DNA from 3 places in the Kosakonia sp. SMBL-WEM22 genome. Region 3 is predicted to be linked to each of the others. Evidence: predicted binding sites of a transcription regulator. Region 3 holds the regulator's gene; each other region holds the start of a gene.
The links. Region 3 encodes Fur, which represses iron uptake genes when iron is present. Its sites were predicted from a motif close to ATAATAATGAGAACNACTATCAA; they were not measured.
Positions count from the first base shown of each region.

Region 1 (6,699 bases), 2.3 Mb from region 3:
CACAGCAAATGGCCGCGCTACTGCGCGAATGGAAAGTGCCGCTGCTGATCCATCAACCCTCCTACAACATTCTCAATCGCTGGGTCGATAACACCGGTCTTTTAGAGACGCTTGAGGAGAACGGCATCGGTTGTATCGCCTTTACGCCGCTGGCGCAGGGATTGCTGACGGGCAAATATCTCAACGGTATTCCTGAGGGGTCACGCATGCAGCGCGAAGGCAAAAAGGTGCGCGGCCTGACGGAGAAGATGCTGACCGAGAGCAATCTCGCCAGCCTGCGTCTGCTTAATGAGATGGCCGAACGCCGTGGGCAGTCAATGGCGCAGATGGCGTTGAGCTGGCTTCTAAAAGATGCGCGCGTAACATCGGTATTGATTGGTGCCAGCCGCCCGGAGCAGCTGGAGGAGAATGTGCAGGCGTTAAGTAACCTGAGCTTTAGCGCCGATGAGCTGGCGCAAATTGATAAGCATGTGGCCGACGGGGAGCTGAACCTGTGGCAGGCATCATCGGATAAATAGAAGTGACGTGCCGGAGGCGCAGCTTGCCGGAGGGCGCTGCGCTTATCCGGCCCAGGCCCCATCAAAAATCAATGTTTGCCGCGGGTAAGACGATCCAGATAGCCCATCACAAAGGCGGAGAGAACAAACGTCAGGTGGATAATTACGTACCACATCAGCTTATTATCCGGGACATTCTTCGCATCCATAAAGACGCGCAGCAGGTGAATCGACGAAATGGCGACAATAGATGCCGCCACTTTATTTTTTAACGAGGTAGCATCCATTTTCCCCAGCCAGCTCAGTTTCTCCTTGTGGGGACCAATATCCAGCTGCGAAACAAAGTTTTCATAGCCGGAGAACATCACCATTACCAGCAGACCGCCGACCAGCGTCATATCCACCAGCGACAGCAGCGTGAGGATCAGATCCGCTTCTGCCAGCGAGAAGATGTTAGGGATAACGTGAAAAATCTCCTGGAAGAATTTAATGGCCAGTGCCAGGAGAGCAAGAGAGAGGCCAAAATAGACCGGGGCGAGCAACCAGCGCGAAGCGTACATTGCGTTTTCCAGAAAGCGTTCCATGTTCCGTAGTGTCTCGTCAGATAGCTAAACCGGCGCTCAGTATAGCCTGACACCGTCAGCTTTTTGCAACACTCCGGCGGAGTTAACTACACGTCAGCAGGGTTAACCCACGGACGCTGGTTCTCCGGCCACACCAGCACGACCAGCGCAGGATAAGCTTTTGTACTGAATTCATGGAAACACTGGCGCAGGTTGAGCACATCCAGGTCGCTGGCGGAAACTTTTTCGCCATTGACGCAGCGTTTTTTAATGTTGTCGTAATACTTATACACCGCTGAATTGAGATCGCTGCAACGCCGCTGGGCTTCAAATAATCCTGGCGTGCTATTTATCTCCGCCATCTTCATACGCTTAATCGTTGCTTGCAAAAAATCGATATATTCATGATTAACGCGCCAGTACCACTCTGGGGTAATCGCGTTCATTAACCCTGAAAAATGATCTTCGCCCTCTTCTTTCGACAGCGGCGCTAACTGTGGTGTGTGTTCATTAATTTCAGTAAGGGGCGTCTTTTTATTGTACTCATGCATCAATAATAAAACTCCGCCCGTTAGCAGCAATAAAGTAATAACAGAATACAAAATACTGTCCATCGGCAGGCTCCTTTCTTTTGATTTTAAAATTGCACCATGATATTGTCAACGAACCTCGCCCCTTAATATTGTCTCCCCTGTCAAATAGTAAAGGATAATAGAAATGCTTCCCGAGAACCTCGTCCCGGCGCGCTTTCATCTTTCTGCCGTTGAAAGCGGGGCAGCACAAGAGGGAAAAGAGCCTGATTTTACTCAGGATATTGGCCCGCTTTCTGAGCATGCACAAAATATATTAGCCAACGCCAGCCGCAGCGGGCAATCACGAAATATGCTACTTGAAGAGCATGATCGTCATATTAAAGAGCGATTATTCCGAGTCGTGAAAATTGAGACCTTTGCGCGATTACTTAATGATTTACAAGCCGAAGGTGAGATAGATGCTCAGAGCCTGAGCAAAATAATTTCCGATAAGACGCAAACTATTAACGACGCAGGTGATGAGATTTGGCTTAATCTGATTACACGCGAAATAGATGAGCCAATGTTTTATAAACTTGGGGATGAATAACGTGGCTGAAATTGAAAATAATAACGTCTATATCAATTACAGCGAAAGCAAAAGCGACGAATTTATCTTAAAGCAAAATATCGACGCGCTGGTGCAGAGTAAAAACGAGACGATTCAACGCATCGCCCAGGATTTAGTCTCTATTCCAGCGGCACTGGTACGGTTGAAGTGGCAAAACCGCCGTGAAATCTACCCCTTGCAGGTGAAAGAGGAGATTTACGGCGCGACGATTGCCGCCATCATCGAACAGCACCCAGAGTTGCGCGAGAAGATCATGGGTCGGCTGGAGGCGAACTATCAGCACCTGGTAAGCCGCGAGAGTGCAACACTTCGCTGGAGCCGTAGATTGAGCGAGGGGGAGTATCGCACCTCGACAGTGTCGACTGTTTCAGCGGCGGCGAAAGAGGCCCCTGCCAAAGCGAGTAGCAAAGGGAAATAACCCGCCACGATCAAGAAAATCCTGAATTTGTCTGCGAAGTCAGCGTGAACTTCTATCCTTAAGGTCTAAGCAACCGATATGGAGGATACTTAATGGCAACTGACCAGACAAAAATCCAGGATCCGACCACTCAGTATTACACCGGTGAATATCCTAAGCAGAAGCAGCCCTTCCCTGGTGTGCAGGCGAAAATGGAACCGGTTCCCGATTGTGGTGAAAAGAGCTATGTCGGCAGCGAGCGGCTGAAAGGTCGTAAAGCGTTAGTGACCGGCGGCGACTCCGGTATTGGTCGCGCGGCGGCGATTGCCTATGCCCGCGAAGGTGCGGATGTCGCTATTAACTACCTTCCTGCCGAAGAGGAAGATGCGCAGCAGGTTAAAGAGCAGATTGAAGCGGCCGGACGCAAAGCCGTACTGATCCCCGGTGACCTGAGCGATGAAGCCTTTGCCCGTTCTTTGCCGCACAAAGCGAAAGAGCAGCTTGGCGGGCTGGATGTGTTGACGCTGGTGGCGGGCACGCAAACCGCGATTGAGGAGATTGCAGACCTCAGCAGCGAACAGTTTATCTATACCTATAAGGTCAACGTTTTCGCGCTCTTCTGGCTCACCCAGGAGGCGATTCCGCTGATGCCGCGCGGGGGCAGCATTATTACCACCTCGTCGATTCAGGCTTATCAGCCGAGCACCCATCTGCTTGATTACGCCTCGACCAAAGCGGCTATTCTCAACTACACCCGCGGGCTGGCGAAACAGGTGGCAGAGAAAGGGATCCGTGTGAATAGCGTCGCGCCAGGGCCGATCTGGACCGCACTGCAAATTTCTGGTGGTCAGCCGCAGGAGAAACTGCCGGAGTTTGGCCAGCAGACGCCGCTTAAACGCGCCGGGCAGCCAGCAGAGCTGGCACCGGTTTATGTTTATCTGGCAAGCCAGGAGTCGAGCTATGTCACCGCAGAAGTGCATGGCGTGACGGGTGGCGAGCACCTCAGCTAAACAGGCATAAAAAAAAGCTGGCTTCGGCCAGCTTTTTTTAATCTTTGTCGCAGGTCACTTCGCTTTCGCGACCTCTTCCCCGACCAGACCAATCTTCAGATAGCCCGCCTGATGCAGGCTGTCCATCACTTTCATCATCGTCTCGTAATCCACGGTCTTATCGGCGCGGAAGAAGATTGTTGTGTCCTTTTTCCCTTCGGTTACCGCGTTCAGCTGGTTGATCATCGTCTCTTCCGTTACCGGATCGTTGCCGATAAACATGCTGTTATCTGCCTTCACGGAGAGATAGATCGGTTTTTCCGGGCGCGGCTGCGGCTGGCTGGAGGAGGCAGGCAGATTAACCTTAACGTCGACGGTAGCAAGCGGCGCGGCCACCATAAAGATAATCAACAGCACCAGCATTACGTCGATAAACGGCGTGACGTTGATTTCGTGCATTTCGCCATTATCGTCGAGGTTTTCATTAAGACGCATTGCCATGGCTAATCAACCTACGCGTAATTTCTGGGTAGTTCGAACCGGCTGCGCGTTGCTGGCGGCGAGGTCCAAATCGCGGCTTTGCAACAGCAGCACCTGCGCGGCAACATCGCCGAGGTTCGCTTTATAGTTGCCGATCATGCGCGCAAAGATGTTGTAGATCACCACCGCCGGGATAGCGGCAACAAGGCCGATAGCCGTTGCCAGCAGCGCTTCGGCGATGCCAGGCGCGACAACCGCAAGGTTAGTGGTTTGCGTCTGCGCGATACCAATAAAGCTGTTCATGATGCCCCAGACGGTACCAAACAGACCGATAAAGGGCGAAATAGCGCCGATGGTGGCGAGAAAACCGTTGCCGCGCCCCATATGACGGCCCGTTGCCGCCACGCGGCGCTCGAGGCGGAAACCGGTACGCTCCTTGATCCCTTCGTTATCTTCGCTGCCTGCGGAGAGCTCCAGTTCGTTCTGCGCTTCGTTAATCAGCAGCGCGCTCAGGCTGCGGGCGTGGAAGGTCGAGGCGATCTCAGTAGCCTGATCCAGTGAGCGGGCATCAGCCAGCTGCTGCTGTTCACGCTTAAGACGGCGCTTTTGCGCCAGGATCTCAACGCTTTTACTGAAGAAAAGCGCCCAGGTGACGACTGACGCCAGAATCAGGCCGATCATCACGATTTTCACCACGATGTCAGCGTGCTGATACATACCCCATACGGAAAGATCCGTCTGCATCAAATTATTACCCACTCTGTTTCTCCGGGACGCAAATCACAAAAAACACTGCGCCATAATAGCAAAAAGTCGTCGAATTGATAGTAGTTCTCATTAGTATTTACATAGTGCACAACATAACCGGCTATTTCCTTGCGTTGACGCAGTAAACGGGCGCGTCTGCTGGTTTTATAGAAAAATTCACCGCCGTTAATGCATCACTCCGCAATCATGGTAGTCTGGACATCCAGACGTATAAAAACAGGTTGAGCAGACATGACGGCAAAACATCTTGATACCGCGCTGGTAAACGCCGGGCGGAGCAAAAAGTATACTCAGGGTTCGGTGAACACGGTGATCCAGCGCGCCTCCTCTCTGGTATTTGACACGGTAGAAGCGAAAAAACATGCCACGCGCAACCGCGCCAACGGCGAGCTTTTTTATGGACGCCGCGGGACGTTAACCCACTTCTCTCTGCAAGAGGCGATGTGCGAGCTGGAGGGGGGGGCCGGTTGTGCGCTCTTTCCCTGCGGCGCAGCAGCGGTGGCAAACACCATTCTGGCCTTTGTCGAACAGGGCGATCATGTATTGATGACCAATACCGCCTACGAACCGACACAGGATTTCAGCACCAAAATCCTCGCCAAACTGGGCGTCACCACCAGCTGGTTTGATCCGCTGATTGGCTCAAGCATCGTGCAACTGGTGCAACCCAACACCAAAGTGGTGTTCCTCGAATCACCCGGCTCCATCACCATGGAAGTGCATGACGTTCCCGCTATCGTGCAGGCGGTACGCAGCGTCGCGCCCGATGTCATCATTATGATCGACAACACCTGGGCGGCGGGCGTGCTGTTTAAGGCGCTGGAGTTTGATATCGATATCTCGATTCAGGCAGGCACCAAATATCTGATTGGACACTCTGATGCGATGGTCGGCACTGCTGTGGCGAACGCTCGCTGCTGGGAGCAACTGCGGGAAAACGCCTACCTGATGGGGCAGATGCTGGACGCCGATACCGCCTATATGACCAGCCGCGGCTTGCGCACGCTGGGAGTGCGTCTACGCCAGCACCACGAAAGCAGCCTGAAGATCGCCGAGTGGCTGGCGGCGCATCCGCAAGTGGCGCAGGTCAACCATCCGGCGCTGCCGGGCAGTAAAGGGCATGAGTACTGGAAGCGGGATTTCAGCGGCAGCAGCGGCCTCTTCTCCTTCGTGCTCAACAAGCGTTTAAACGATGCAGAGTTGGCCAACTATCTCGATAATTTCTCGCTCTTCAGCATGGCCTATTCATGGGGCGGGTTTGAATCGCTGATCCTCGCCAACCAGCCCGAGCACATAGCTGCTATTCGCCCGGAAGGCCGTGTCGACTTCGACGGCACGCTGATCCGATTGCACATTGGTTTAGAAAACGTTGATGATCTTATCGGTGATTTAGTGGCAGGCTTCCAACGCATCGTGTAAACCATGATTAACGGGGCAAAAAGTAAGATTATTCTCCCTTTGTTGCGCCCCGGATCGAGGTCTTTTTGGCGAAGTGGAGTACAATAGCCTCCTCTACGCGGTTCCACAGGAAAGCCCATGGCTGTTATTCAAGATATTATCGCTGCGCTCTGGCATCACGACTTTGCTGCGCTTGCCGATCCGCACGTTGTCGGCGTTGTCTATCTCGTGATGTTTGCCACGCTCTTTTTAGAGAACGGCCTGCTTCCTGCCTCATTTTTACCGGGCGACAGCTTACTGCTGCTCGCCGGCGCGCTGATTGCCCGCGGCTGCATGGACTTTGTCTCAACGCTGCTGATCCTCACCTCCGCCGCCAGCCTCGGCTGCTGGCTGAGCTATGTTCAGGGGCGCTGGCTGGGCAATACGCGTATTGTGAAAAGCTGGCTGGCGCAGCTGCCGGTGAA
Region 1 is NZ_CP051488.1:4,253,573-4,260,271, forward strand. It holds gene HF650_RS20395 (aldo/keto reductase) at 1-518, shown strand, start outside; gene HF650_RS20400 (TIGR00645 family protein) at 587-1,081, opposite strand; gene HF650_RS20405 (RNA helicase) at 1,168-1,674, opposite strand; gene HF650_RS20410 (hypothetical protein) at 1,778-2,182, shown strand; gene HF650_RS20415 (cytoplasmic protein) at 2,184-2,621, shown strand; gene HF650_RS20420 (SDR family oxidoreductase) at 2,714-3,610, shown strand; gene exbD (TonB system transport protein ExbD) at 3,665-4,090, opposite strand; gene exbB (tol-pal system-associated acyl-CoA thioesterase) at 4,097-4,828, opposite strand; gene metC (cystathionine beta-lyase) at 5,069-6,256, shown strand; gene HF650_RS20440 (DedA family protein) at 6,374-6,699, shown strand, end outside.
Region 1: exbB (tol-pal system-associated acyl-CoA thioesterase) is a predicted target of Fur. The motif match lies at 4,891-4,913, and genes of this name have one in related genera.

Region 2 (6,699 bases), 2.0 Mb from region 3:
AAGCCGTTTCTGCTGGCGTTAATGATGTGCCTGGTGGCCATTCCTGTTGCCCGTTATATTTCGCCAAAAACGGTCGTTGATGGCGGCACTGTTTATCTCGCCTGGCTACCGTTAAGCGTTATACTTGCGCTCCTCCTGTTATTTGGTCGGCACGCCATTGTGCCGCTGATTGTCGGCTCCGCCATCATTAATGAAACCTTCTTTCATCTGCCTTTCGACGAATCGGCAGTGCTGCTCTTTTGCCAGTTGTTTGCCGTTTTGCTGGTGTGCGCCGTCGTCCGCTGTCAGCTTGGTTCGCGCTGGCGTCACGGCATTCCCAATAAAAATATGGGGGTGCGGATTTTATGGATGGGATTTATTGCACCCATCGGGATAAAAATATCGATGTATGTTGCCGGTGCCTGGCTTAATTATCCGGTCTATCTCTCCAATTACTTCGGCAGCGGTTCGTTAATATTCTCAATAATTGATATTCAGAGTTTGATATGCGCGGCGTTGATTTTCACCATGATTGTTTATTATCCGATGCGCATGATCCTCAATTCGCGCTATGCGATCGTATGGTGGCGTCGTAGCGTTGTTCCCTGTTTTAGCAAAAGAAAGCGTTTATTTACGTTGGGCTGGCTGACGACACTCATTGCCATTGTGGCGCTGTTATGCACACCTTATAAGTCAGATGTTATTGCCGGTTATCTGGTACCGGTGATCTTTATTATTTTCAACTTTGGTTGCAGTCGTCTCGCCCCCTCTTTTCTGACACTCAGCTGGGCCGCATCGGCTTTTCTGCTACTGGCTTATAACGACAACTTTTTTCATGGCGTACGCGCGGATTACTCGCTGGCGTTTGTCATGTCGGTACTGATCTGTTTCACCGTCTGCCTGCTTTACAACATCCGCGTCTTCAGCCGTAGCCTGTGGCTAAAGCGGCGATGGCAGGCGCAGGCAATGAGCGATCCGCTGACCGGTTTGCCTAATTTGCGTGCGCTGGAAAGGGAAGTGGGACGCCAGCCTGGCAGTATCGTCTGCTGCCTGCATATGAAAAACCTCGACTTCCTTAGCCGCCACTTCGGCATGATGATGCGCGTGCATGTTAAGCGCAGCATCACCCGGGCGTTACAGCCCTTGCTGCATGACGGAGAGCGCTTCTTTCAGCTGCCCGGCAGTGAATTACTGCTGCTGCTCAATGGGCCGGAAACCCTGGCGCGTTTGCACTCAATGCTGGACGTGCTTAACAGCCAGCGTATTTGCTGGAATAAAAATGCGCTGGAGATTGAGTTTGGTGCCTCCTGGGGCGAACTGCAGGGCAGCAGAGAAGCGCTGCATCAGACGCTCGACCAGCTGAGCTGGCTGTCTGAGCAGACAGATAGCGAAAATCGCGTGCTGGCACTCACTAACAGCCTGGCGGAGGTCAATGTGCAGACCACTGAGCGCGTACTGCAACTGGAGAGGGTAAAACGGGCGCTGGAAGAGGGCGGAATTACGCTCTATGCCCAGCCTATCGTTGATGCCAATGGCGAGGGCTACCACGAAATACTTGCCAGGCTGGTAAGCGATGACCAGTTACTTACGCCTGACCAGTTTATTCCGGTGATTTCCCAGTTTGATCTCGGTACGCGCTTTGATATGCAGATCGTCGAAACGCTGCTGAAATGGATGCAGGCGCATCCACAGCCTGCTGAAAAGGCGCGCTTTTCCCTTAATCTGATGCCGCTGACCCTGATGCAGCAATCTTTCGCCAAACAGTTTCTTGCACTCTTCGCGCGTTACGGCATCGCCGCGCAGGCAGTGATTATCGAAATTACCGAAGAGCAGGCCTTCTCCCACTCGGAAGTAAGCGTGCGTAATATCACGTGCTTGCGCGAAGCGGGGTTTAAGATCGCCATTGATGACTTTGGCACCGGCTACGCTAATTTTGAGCGTTTAAAGCGCATCAAGGCGGATATCATCAAGATCGACGGCTGTTTTGTGCGCGATATTCTCACTGACCCGCAAGATGCAATGATCGTGAAAGCGATATGCTCTCTTGCGAAAGCGAAAGGTCTGACGGTGGTAGCGGAGTATGTAGAAAATGAGGCTCAGCGCGAGCTGCTGCTGAACGCGGGCGTTGACTACCTGCAGGGCTATCTGCTCGGCAAGCCCCAGCCGCTGGCATAAAAAACCGGGGCAGTCCCCGGTTTTTCGTAAAACACGTTCTAATCAGATAACCAGCGCCGCGATCGCCGCAGAGAGTACGCTCACCAGCGTCGAGCCGTAAACCAGCTTCAGACCAAAGCGGGAAACCACGTTGCCCTGCTCTTCATTCAGGCCTTTGATCGCGCCTGCGATAATACCGATGGAGGAGAAGTTGGCGAAGGAGACCAGGAAGACCGAGAGAATGCCTTCCGAACGCGGAGAGAGGGTGGAAGCAATTTTCTGCAGATCCATCATCGCTACGAATTCATTGGAGACCAGTTTGGTCGCCATAATACTCGCCACCTGCAACGCTTCATGGGCCGGTACGCCCAGCACCCAGGCAACCGGGTAGAAGATGTACCCCAGAATGCCCTGGAAGGAGATACCCAGCACCGCAGCGAAGAGGGCATTCAGGCCAGAAATCAGAGCAATAAAGCCAATCAGCATCGCCGCAACGATAATTGCTACTTTGAAACCTGCCAGAATGTATTCACCCAGCATCTCGAAGAAGCTCTGGCCTTCGTGCAGTTTCGCCATCTGCAGGTTCTCTTCGCTCTCATCCACGCGGTACGGGTTGAGCAGCGAGAGCACGATAAAGGTACTGAACATGTTGAGCACCAGTGCCGCGACGACATATTTCGGCTGCAGCATGGTCATGTAGGCACCCACAATTGACATCGAAACCGTCGACATTGCGGTAGCGGCCATCGTGTACATGCGGTTGCGCGACATTTTGCCGAGGATATCTTTATAAGCGATAAAGTTCTCGGATTGACCCAGAATCAGGGAGCTGACCGCGTTAAACGATTCCAGTTTACCCATGCCGTTCACTTTCGACAGCACTGTACCGATGGCGCGAATCACAATCGGCAGGACGCGAATGTGCTGCAAAATACCAATCAGCGCAGAGATAAAGACAATCGGGCAGAGCACTTTCAGGAAGAAGAAGGCCAGGCCTTCATCATTCATTTTGCCGAAGACGAAGTTGGTGCCTTCGTTGGCAAAGCCGAGCAGTTTTTCAAACATCTCGGAGAAGCCTTTTACGAAGCCGAGGCCAACATCAGAGTTGAGGAAGAACCAGGCCAGTACAACTTCAATCACCAGCAGTTGAATAACAAAGCGAATGCGGATCTTTTTGCGATCGCTGCTCACGAGCAAGGCAAGCAGCGCCACAACAGCAAGCGCCAGGACAAAGTGCAGAACGCGGGACATATTTGCTCCAAATATGAGACGGGTAGGAATTTCGTGCACATTCTATGTAACAAGACAAAAGAAAACGAGATCAAAGGCACACTATATTAATGTCCTGTGACCAGACTCAAAATTAGTGATCAAACATACAATTCAGGTATGTTAATAAAGGCCGTGAAAAGTTGCGTCACGCTGCTAGACTCATAACATAACGCTGCGATAAATGTTGTCGCCGCCGTCACCATCCTTGGCATTCAACCCTTCTATTGTTTCAGGCTATCAGAGAAATCAAGTAAACCCATCTTAATGATCTTGATAATCATTCTCATTTTGGTAGCATCAAACATAGCAAAGGCTATATTTAGGGGCAATAAATGAGCAGTAGTCGCGTGGAGAGCAGTAATAACGGACGGGCAGCGCGCAAACTCCGGTTTGCGCTGATGGGGCCTGCATTTATTGCCGCCATTGGTTACATCGATCCAGGCAACTTTGCCACCAATATTCAGGCTGGCGCGACGTTCGGCTACCAGCTGCTGTGGGTTGTTGTATGGGCAAACCTGATGGCGATGCTGATCCAGCTGCTTTCCGCCAAGCTCGGCATTGCGACCGGCAAAAACCTTGCGGAGCAGATCCGCGACCACTATCCGCGCCCGCTGGTCTGGTTTTACTGGGTGCAGGCGGAAATTATCGCCATGGCAACGGATCTCGCGGAGTTTATCGGCGCGGCGATTGGCTTCAAGCTGATCCTCGGCGTGTCGCTGATGCAGGGCGCGGTGCTGACCGGCGTCGCCACCTTCCTGATCCTGATGCTGCAAAAACGCGGGCAGAAGCCGCTGGAAAAGGTGATTGGTGGCCTGCTGCTGTTTGTTGCGGCAGCCTATATCGTCGAGCTGATTTTCTCGCAGCCGAAGCTGGCAGCGCTGGCGAAAGGGATTGTTATTCCTACACTTTCTGGAACCGATGCGGTGTTCCTTGCCGCCGGGGTGCTGGGCGCGACTATTATGCCGCACGTGATTTATCTGCACTCTTCGCTGACGCAAAACCTGCACGACGGTACGCGCCGCGAGCGCTACTCCGCTACCAAATGGGATGTCGGGCTGGCGATGACGATTGCCGGGTTTGTTAACCTGGCGATGATGGCAACCGCCGCGGCGGCATTTCACTTTAATGGACACACCGGCGTGGCCGATCTCGATCAGGCCTATTTGACGCTGGAGCCGCTGCTAAGCCATGCTGCGGCGACCATTTTTGGCCTGAGCCTGGTAGCTGCGGGTCTCTCTTCCACGGTTGTCGGTACGCTGGCCGGCCAGGTGGTGATGCAGGGGTTTGTCCGTTTCCACATTCCGCTGTGGGTGCGCCGTACCATTACCATGATGCCGTCGTTTATTGTGATCTGGCTGGGGCTGGATCCGACGCGGATCCTGGTGATGAGCCAGGTGCTGCTGAGCTTTGGGATTGCGCTGGCGCTGGTGCCGCTGCTGGTGTTTACCAGTAATGCGAAACTGATGGGCGAGCTGGTAAACACCGCGTTGATAAGACGTACAGGCTGGGTAATTGTTGCACTGGTGGTGTGCCTGAACGGCTGGCTGCTGGTGGGAACGCTTGCCGAATTAATGGGTAAATAACGCCCGATAAAGGTGGGCGTATCGGGTCTACGTATCTTTTCTGCGGTTTGAATGCCCGATGGCGCTATGCTTATCAGGCCTACATAGTATCTGCGGTTTGAATGCCCGATGGCGCTATGCTTATCGGGCCTACATGTCATCAGCGGTTTGAATGCCCGATGGCGCTGCGCTTATCGGGCCTACATAGTATCTGCGGTTTGAATGCCCGATGGCGCTATGCTTATCAGGCCTACATAGTATCTGCGGCTGAATGCTCATGGCGCTATGCTTATCGGGCCTACATGTTGTCAGCGGTTTGAATGCTCGATGGCGCTGCGCTTATCAGGCCTACAAAGGTTAATCGATTCTGGATCGCGTAGGCCGGATAAGGCGTTAGCCGCCATCCGGCACTTTACGTTTCACCGGGTAATCAAACTGCCTGCGAAACACAATTAATGGTGGTGTCCATGTCCATGTCCATGTCCGTGACCGCGACCCGGTCCACGGCGGTCGTCACGATCGTTCCAGCCTTCGCGGTATCCGCGCTCATAGGCGTCACGCTTATCCCAACCACGTTTATCCCAGCCACGATGCCAGCCGCGGTCATGCTTATGCCAGCGGTGATCGCGCCACTCATAATTACTGTTCCAGTAATCGCGGTCGCGCCAGCGGCCACCGTCCCAGTAGTTACCATAATTATCGCGATCGCCGATCTGCAATTTAACCGACGGCAACAGGGTGATTTCGCCAGCATTGGCGGCCAGCGGCGCAAAAGCCAGTAATACTGCTGCCAGAATCAGTGACCTGAACATACTCTTCTCCTTCACTATCGGGCCGGGGAGGCCTGTGGCGGCAATATTACGGGGCGCGTAAACCCCGTATTAGTGGCGGAACTCCTAAATCACCGTTAATAGCACGTTTTGCTAAAATGCTCGTTTAGTGCGTGCCGGCGAGAATGGCATCAATCTCTTCACACTCCTGCGTACTGAACGTCCGGTTCGCCAGCATCCCCACCGCATCGTCAAGCTGGCTGGTTTTGCTGGCACCGATTAATACTGACGTCACTCTCTCGTTACGTAGCACCCAGGCCAGCGCCATCTGCGACAGCTTCTGCCCGCGCCGCTCGGCCACGGCATTGAGCGCCCGCACCGTCGCCAGCTTCTCCTCGGTGAGCTGATCCGGGTTAAGGAAGCGGCTGCCGCTCGCCGCGCGCGAATCCGCCGGAATGCCCTGCAGATAGCGGTCGGTCAACTGCCCGCCTGCCAGCGGTGAAAACGCGATGCTACCAACCCCTTTCTCCTGTAACAGATCCAGCAACTCGCTCTCTACCCAGCGTTCAAAGAGAGAGTATTTCGGTTGATGGATCAGACAGGGGGTGCCGAGATCGTTAAGGATCTCGATTGCTTCCCGCGCCTGCGCTGCCGGGTAGTTCGACAGCCCGACATAGAGCGCTTTGCCCTGGCGCACCAGGTGATCGAGCGCGCGCATCGTCTCTTTCAGCGGTGTTTCCGGGTCCGGGCGGTGATGATAGAAAATATCGACATACTCAATGCCCATGCGCTTGAGACTCTGATCGAGGCTGGCAACCAGATATTTGCGCGAGCCCCAGTCGCCATACGGGCCATCCCACATGGTGTAACCGGCTTTGCTGGAGATAATCAGCTCATCGCGATAGGGGAGGAAATCCTCTCGCATAATGCGCCCAAAGTTACTTTCGGCCGAGCCGGGTGGT
Region 2 is NZ_CP051488.1:3,525,869-3,532,567, reverse strand. It holds gene HF650_RS16925 (EAL domain-containing protein) at 1-2,154, shown strand, start outside; gene HF650_RS16920 (NupC/NupG family nucleoside CNT transporter) at 2,197-3,384, opposite strand; gene HF650_RS16915 (Nramp family divalent metal transporter) at 3,738-4,988, shown strand; gene HF650_RS16910 (DUF2502 domain-containing protein) at 5,420-5,779, opposite strand; gene mgrA (L-glyceraldehyde 3-phosphate reductase) at 5,904-6,699, opposite strand, start outside.
Region 2: HF650_RS16915 (Nramp family divalent metal transporter) is a predicted target of Fur. The motif match lies at 3,676-3,698, and genes of this name have one in related genera.

Region 3 (6,699 bases):
CCTGACGCCGATTGAGTTTCGCCTGCTGGCGGTGCTGCTCAATAACCACGGCAAAGTGCTGACCCAGCGCCAGTTGTTAAGCCAGGTGTGGGGGCCGAATGCCGTTGAGCATAGCCACTATCTGCGGATTTATATGGGGCATTTGCGCCAGAAGCTGGAGAGCGATCCGGCGCGCCCGCGGCATCTGTTGACCGAGACCGGGATTGGGTACCGGTTTATGTTGTAAGGCAGGCGAGAGAGTAGCCGTTGGATTGCCGGATGGCGCTGCGCTTATCCGGCCTACGGGTTACGTGTCCTGTGCGGTTTGATTGCCGGATGGCGCTACGCTTATCCGGCCTACGGGTTACGTATCCTGTGCGGTTTGATTGCCGGATGGCGCTACGCTTATCCGGCCTACGGGTACGTGTCCTACGCGGTTTGATTGCCGGATGGCGCTACGCTTATCCGACCTACGGGTTTAGTGTTTAGTGTTTAGTGTTTAGTGTTTGATGCAGTTGTAGGTCGGATAAGGCGTCAGCCGCCATCCGACACAAAAAAGGCTCCCGAGGGAGCCTTTTTACTGTGCCGCGATTTACGCGTTTTTCAGCACTTCGCTGACAATTTCCACCGCTTCTTTCTCAATCAGCTTACGGTGTTCGTCGCCGAGGAAGCTTTCGCAATAAATTTTGTAAGCGTCTTCGGTACCGGACGGACGCGCGGCAAACCAGCCGTTGTCGGTCATCACTTTCAGGCCGCCAATCGACGCGCCGTTACCCGGTGCCGCAGTCAGGCGAGCGGTGATCGCATCCCCTGCCAGCGTGCTGGCGCTCACCATCTCAGGCGAGAGCTTAGAGAGCGCCGCTTTCTGTGCAGAAGAGGCCGCAGCCTGCAGACGGTTGTAGCTCGGCGCGCCAAAGCGGGCAGCCAGTTCGTCATAGTGCTGCTGCGGGTTTTTACCGGTTACCGCCGTGATCTCCGCCGCCAGCAGGCACATGATGATGCCGTCTTTATCCGTGGACCACGGCGTGCCGTCGAAGCGCAGGAAGGACGCGCCCGCGCTCTCTTCACCGCCGAAGCCGAAGCTGCCGTCGTGCAGGCCATCCACAAACCACTTAAAGCCGACCGGCACTTCCACCAGCTTACGGCCAAGGTCGTTAACCACGCGGTCGATCATCGCCGAGGAGACCAGCGTCTTACCAACTGCGACATCTTTGCCCCACTGCGGACGATGCTGGAACAGATAGTTGATCGCGACCGCCAGGTAGTGGTTCGGGTTCATCAGGCCAGCCGGCGTGACGATGCCGTGGCGGTCGTAATCCGGGTCGTTGGCAAACGCCAGGTCAAACTTATCGCGCAGCGCCAGCAGACCAGCCATTGCACACTCGGAGGAGCAGTCCATGCGGATCGCGCCATCTTTATCGAGATGCATAAAGCGGAAAGTCTGGTCGACTTCATCATTAACGATGGTGAGATCGAGCTTGTAGTGCTCGGCGATACGTTTCCAGTACTCAATACCAGAGCCGCCCAGCGGATCGACGCCCAGTTTCAGGCCCGCTTTCTGGATCGCCGCCATATCGACGATCTCCGCCAGCCCTTCAATAAATGGCTGAACCAGATCTTTTTCAGTGACGTGACCGGAAGCCATCGCCGCATCCAGAGAGATGCGTTTTACGCCTTTCAGACCGTCAGCCAGCAGCGCGTTAGCGCGATCTTCCACCACTTTGGTGACGTTGGTGTCTGCCGGGCCGCCGTTTGGCGGGTTGTATTTGATGCCGCCATCTTCCGGCGGGTTGTGGGACGGCGTAATCACGATGCCATCCGCCTGCGCGCCGCCATTTTTGTTGTGCACAAGGATGGCGTTGGAGATAGCAGGCGTCGGCGTAAAGCCGTTATTTTCCTGCACGATGATATCGACGCCGTTGGCAGCCAACACTTCCAGCACGGAGATAAACGCCGGCTCAGAGAGAGCATGGGTGTCTTTACCAACATAGCACGGCCCGGTGATGCCGTTTTTCGCACGCTCTTCGGCGATCGCTTGGGCGATAGCGAGAATATGTGGTTCGTTAAAGCTGTGGCGCCATGCGCTACCACGGTGACCTGAGGTACCAAATTTCACCGCATGGTCAGCATTGCCAACTTCCGGTTTCAACACGTAGTACTGCGCAGTCAGCTGCGCGACGTTAATCAAATCGCCCTGTTGCGCAGGCTGGCCCGCGCGCGGATGGTTTGCCATTGCTTCGTCCTTTTAATGCAAGGATTAAATTGTGCCGCAAACTTTCTCAATCAGCTCCGCCGGGAACTGCATTGATTGCATGATGTGCTCGATCATGCTGCATTTACGGCCCGTATTCGTGTTAGTGATGACCCAGTAAGGGGTGTTCGGCACTTGCTTCGGCTTGGTCTGGTTGCCGTTCTGCAGCAGGGTGCGCTCATCAGCGGCAAAGTATACGCGTGTGCGACCGTGCAGAGATTCAGTGGATTCCGTAAACCCTTTCTCATCGAGTGAATAGAGTGTAGACAGGATTAGCAGAAAGCGATTAACCGCTTTTTTCTGCTCGGCGTATTCGTCGGAGAGCAGAAGCTCGCGAACAGCGCGGACCTTATCCCGTGTGGTGTTGGCCGGTTTGACCTCTTCGACAACGCTTGCGGCGCGTGTCTCTTTCACCGGCGCGGCGGGCGCTGCAGAGGGAGACGATGATGCGGCGGAGAACTTCAGCATACGCCGTAAAATCTCGGATGCGCTCTCGCCAATGTGCTTAGTATGGCTGGCAATGTAACTGTAGAGCTCATCATCAACTTCAATCGTTTTCATCTTAATCCAGTGCTATATAAAATCTGAATACAAGTATTGGGATTATAAAGTGAAATCCCAACAGCGGATAGGTACACCCCAGGATGGCGGCAAAACTCAGAGTAATGCTTAGCCTTGCAGCCGGGCGGCAGAATGTTCACCATAATAACCTAACCCGTTGGAGTGAAAAAAAGAACTTTGCCATGAAATTGAACACGCGCGCGCAAACTGCACAACATCCGCACAACAATTCTCCGATTGTGCTGGTTCACGGCCTTTTCGGCAGCCTCGATAACCTTGGCGTGCTCGCCCGTGACCTCGTGCAGGATCACGATGTGCTGCAGGTGGATATGCGCAACCACGGCGCATCGCCCCGCTCGCCCGAGATGACCTATCCGGCGATGGCGCAGGATCTGCTTGATACGCTGGATGCCCATCAAATTGAAAAAGCGACCTTTATCGGCCACTCCATGGGCGGCAAAGCGGTGATGGCGCTCACGGCACTGGCGCCGGAACGCATCGATCGCCTGGTGGCGATTGATATGGCGCCTGTGGATTATAAGGTGCGCCGTCACGATGAGATCTTTGCCGCCATCAATGCGGTGAGCGAAGCGAACGTTTCGTCGCGCCAGCAGGCGGCGGCGCTGATGCGCGAGCAGCTTGATGAAGAAGGCGTGGTTCAGTTTTTATTGAAATCCTTCGTTGACGGCGAGTGGCGCTTTAACGTGCCGGTGCTGTGGGATCAATACGCCAATATCGTTGGCTGGGAGACCATTCCGGCGTGGGATAAACCCGCCCTCTTCGTCTGCGGCGGCAACTCCTCTTACGTAACCGATACTTACCGCGATGCGCTGCTGGCGCAATTTCCAAAGGCGCGAGCGTATGTCATTGCCGGTGCCGGGCATTGGGTGCATGCAGAAAAACCTGACGCGGTGCTGCGGGCTATCCGCCGCTATCTGGCCGAATAGCCTAACTGTTTAAAAAGGCGGCGACCGGTCGTTTCAACGCGCCCGGTCGTTGGCGTGCTGGTGCAGGTGTTGTATGATGGCGCGCTATTCAGCCCGGGCAGCGGCCCGATTGCGTGTTTTCCCGTAGTATTCATATCATGGCTAAAGAACAAACGGACCGTACGACACTAGATCTCTTCGCGAATGAGCGTCGCCCGGGACGGCCGAAGACCAACCCGCTCTCGCGCGATGAACAGTTGCGCATTAATAAACGCAACCAGCTCAAACGCGATAAGGTTCGTGGGCTTAAGCGCGTCGAACTGAAACTGAATGCGGATGCGGTGGAAGCGCTGAACGAACTGGCCGATGTGCGCGAGATCAGCCGCAGCGAACTTATTGAAGAGATGCTGCTGACGCAGCTTAAAGCTCTGCGCGGATAGCGAATCTTCTGAATCCTGATTAAATACCCCTTTTCATGTGGCATACAGTGCAGTCCGCGGCAATAGCAGTTTCCGCGTTCTTCTCTGTTCTGCTATGATTGCCCTTATCTGTGGGCTTAGCGCTCCCCCTATACTCATTAAGATTCAAGAGGTTATTTTACTCATGGCAATTACAGGCATTTTCTTCGGCAGCGACACCGGTAACACCGAAAACATCGCCAAAATGATCCAGAGCCAGCTTGGTAAAGACGTCGCCGATGTTCATGACATTGCCAAGAGCAGTAAGGAAGATATCGAAGGGTATGACATCCTGTTGCTCGGCATTCCGACCTGGTATTACGGTGAAGCGCAGTGCGACTGGGATGACTTTTTCCCGACGCTGGAAGAGATTGATTTTAATGGTAAGTTAGTGGCGCTGTTCGGCTGCGGCGACCAGGAGGATTACGCTGAGTACTTCTGTGATGCGCTGGGCACCATTCGCGACATTATTGAACCGCGCGGCGCAACAATCGTGGGTCACTGGCCAACTGCCGGCTACCATTTCGAAGCCTCAAAAGGTCTGGCCGATGACGATCATTTTGTTGGTCTGGCAATTGATGAAGACCGCCAGCCGGAACTGACCGCCGAGCGCGTGCAAAACTGGGTGAAGCAGGTTTCTGAAGAGCTGCATCTGGATGAAATCCTGAATGCCTGATTTTTATGGCGCAATCTGCCGGTTGCGCCGTATCAATAGGTAAAAGCAATCGAAATAATTGCTACATTTTTTTAACTTTCCTACTCATCCCTGTACAATAAGCCCTGCTTAACGCGGTACGCCTGGACGGGAGTTGTCGGCGATACCACGTTTTAAAAGCTTACTTTACTTGAGGGCTTGCAGTTTTCATTTATACATGGCAGTTCTATAATGATACGCATTCGCCCGGGTGCATTCCTTATAACTTCCGCGAAGGAAGTGAATCGTATAGCAACAGGACAGATTCCGCATGACTGACAACAATACCGCATTAAAGAAGGCCGGCCTGAAAGTCACGCTTCCACGTTTAAAGATTCTGGAAGTGCTTCAGGAGCCGGATAACCATCATGTCAGTGCGGAAGATCTTTATAAGCGTCTGATCGACATGGGTGAAGAGATTGGTCTGGCAACGGTATACCGTGTGCTGAACCAGTTTGATGACGCCGGGATCGTCACCCGTCACAATTTCGAAGGCGGCAAGTCTGTTTTCGAACTGACGCAGCAGCATCACCACGATCACCTTATCTGCCTCGACTGCGGTAAAGTTATCGAATTCAGTGATGATTCCATCGAATTACGCCAGCGCGAAATTGCCGCTCAACACGGTATTCGCCTGACGAACCACAGCCTCTATCTTTACGGTCACTGCGCTGAAGGCGACTGCCGTGAAGATGAACATGCGCACGACGCTAAATAAGCTCTTCTAACGTTAAAAGCCAACCGCCAGGTTGGCTTTTTTTATGCCTGCAGGATGAGCGGCGCATCAAATGGCTGCACCGCTCGGGCAGAAAAGCAATCAGCCTTTCAGCATATCGACACGGCTGACGCGCTTGCCATCCGGGCTTGCGGTACGCACCTGAATTTCTCCTTTAAGCTGTGGACGGGAAGCTGTTTCGTAGCGCTGCCATGTTTTGCCGCGATCGAGGGAGTACTCTACCACCAGCCCCGGGAAGCGGGTGTTCACCTCCAGCACACCGTCAACAATTCGCGCCCCTGGTACCGGCAGACGATACTGGATGCCAGCTTTATCCAGCTTCGCCAGCTCGCGATGTCCCAGCAGATTGGCAAAACGCTGCCAGTCAGCCATAAGCGCCTTCTGATCGACCCACTGCGTCTCGCCGCCTTTATATTCGCGGCTGGCCTGATAATCCTGCTCCCAGCTTGCGCGATGCCATGCCCGCTCCGCAACGGCAACCAGACGGGGATAGATCATATACTCCATCTGCTCATCCGTGCGCACCACTTCGCTCCACAGCTCGGCGGAAAGCCCGTAGGCACCCGGCCACGGCTTGTCTGATTTGGCGCTGAAAGTGTTGCCATCACGATCGACCGACGTTTCTGCATTCTGCGGCATGTTGTCCGGCGCAAAGCTGAAGATCTTGCGCTCGTCGCTAAAACGCGTTCCCCAGTAGTAGCCGCTTTCCGCCGGGTGAACTTCGCTCGGGAAGTCGAGATAGAGATAGTCCGGATTGGAAACTACCACGCGGAAACCCTTATTCGCCCAGTCGTTAACGGAGTCGAAACCGCCCCAGTAAAGCGCATCCCAGAAGTTAACATTGACGTTTTTGGTGGCAAACCCCGAGGCGTCTTTGGCATCTTTCAGCCCATCCTGCCAGGCCTGCATCACATCAATGCCGTGCGCCTTAACCAGCTTGCTCACCTCTGCGCCAAAGTAGCTGGAGAGGTGTTCAACATCGCTCACTTTCCCGGCTTTGATCATCGCCTGGCAGGCCCCGGACTTGGCCCACGGCTTATCCTGCTTGCTCTGATCGATAATGCCTTTACCCGGCTGCGGATCTTTTACATCCG
Region 3 is NZ_CP051488.1:1,503,324-1,510,022, reverse strand. It holds gene kdpE (two-component system response regulator KdpE) at 1-226, shown strand, start outside; gene pgm (phosphoglucomutase (alpha-D-glucose-1,6-bisphosphate-dependent)) at 572-2,212, opposite strand; gene seqA (replication initiation negative regulator SeqA) at 2,237-2,791, opposite strand; gene ybfF (esterase) at 2,974-3,738, shown strand; gene ybfE (LexA regulated protein) at 3,876-4,157, shown strand; gene fldA (flavodoxin FldA) at 4,321-4,851, shown strand; gene fur (ferric iron uptake transcriptional regulator) at 5,141-5,587, shown strand; gene HF650_RS07180 (beta-N-acetylhexosaminidase) at 5,687-6,699, opposite strand, start outside.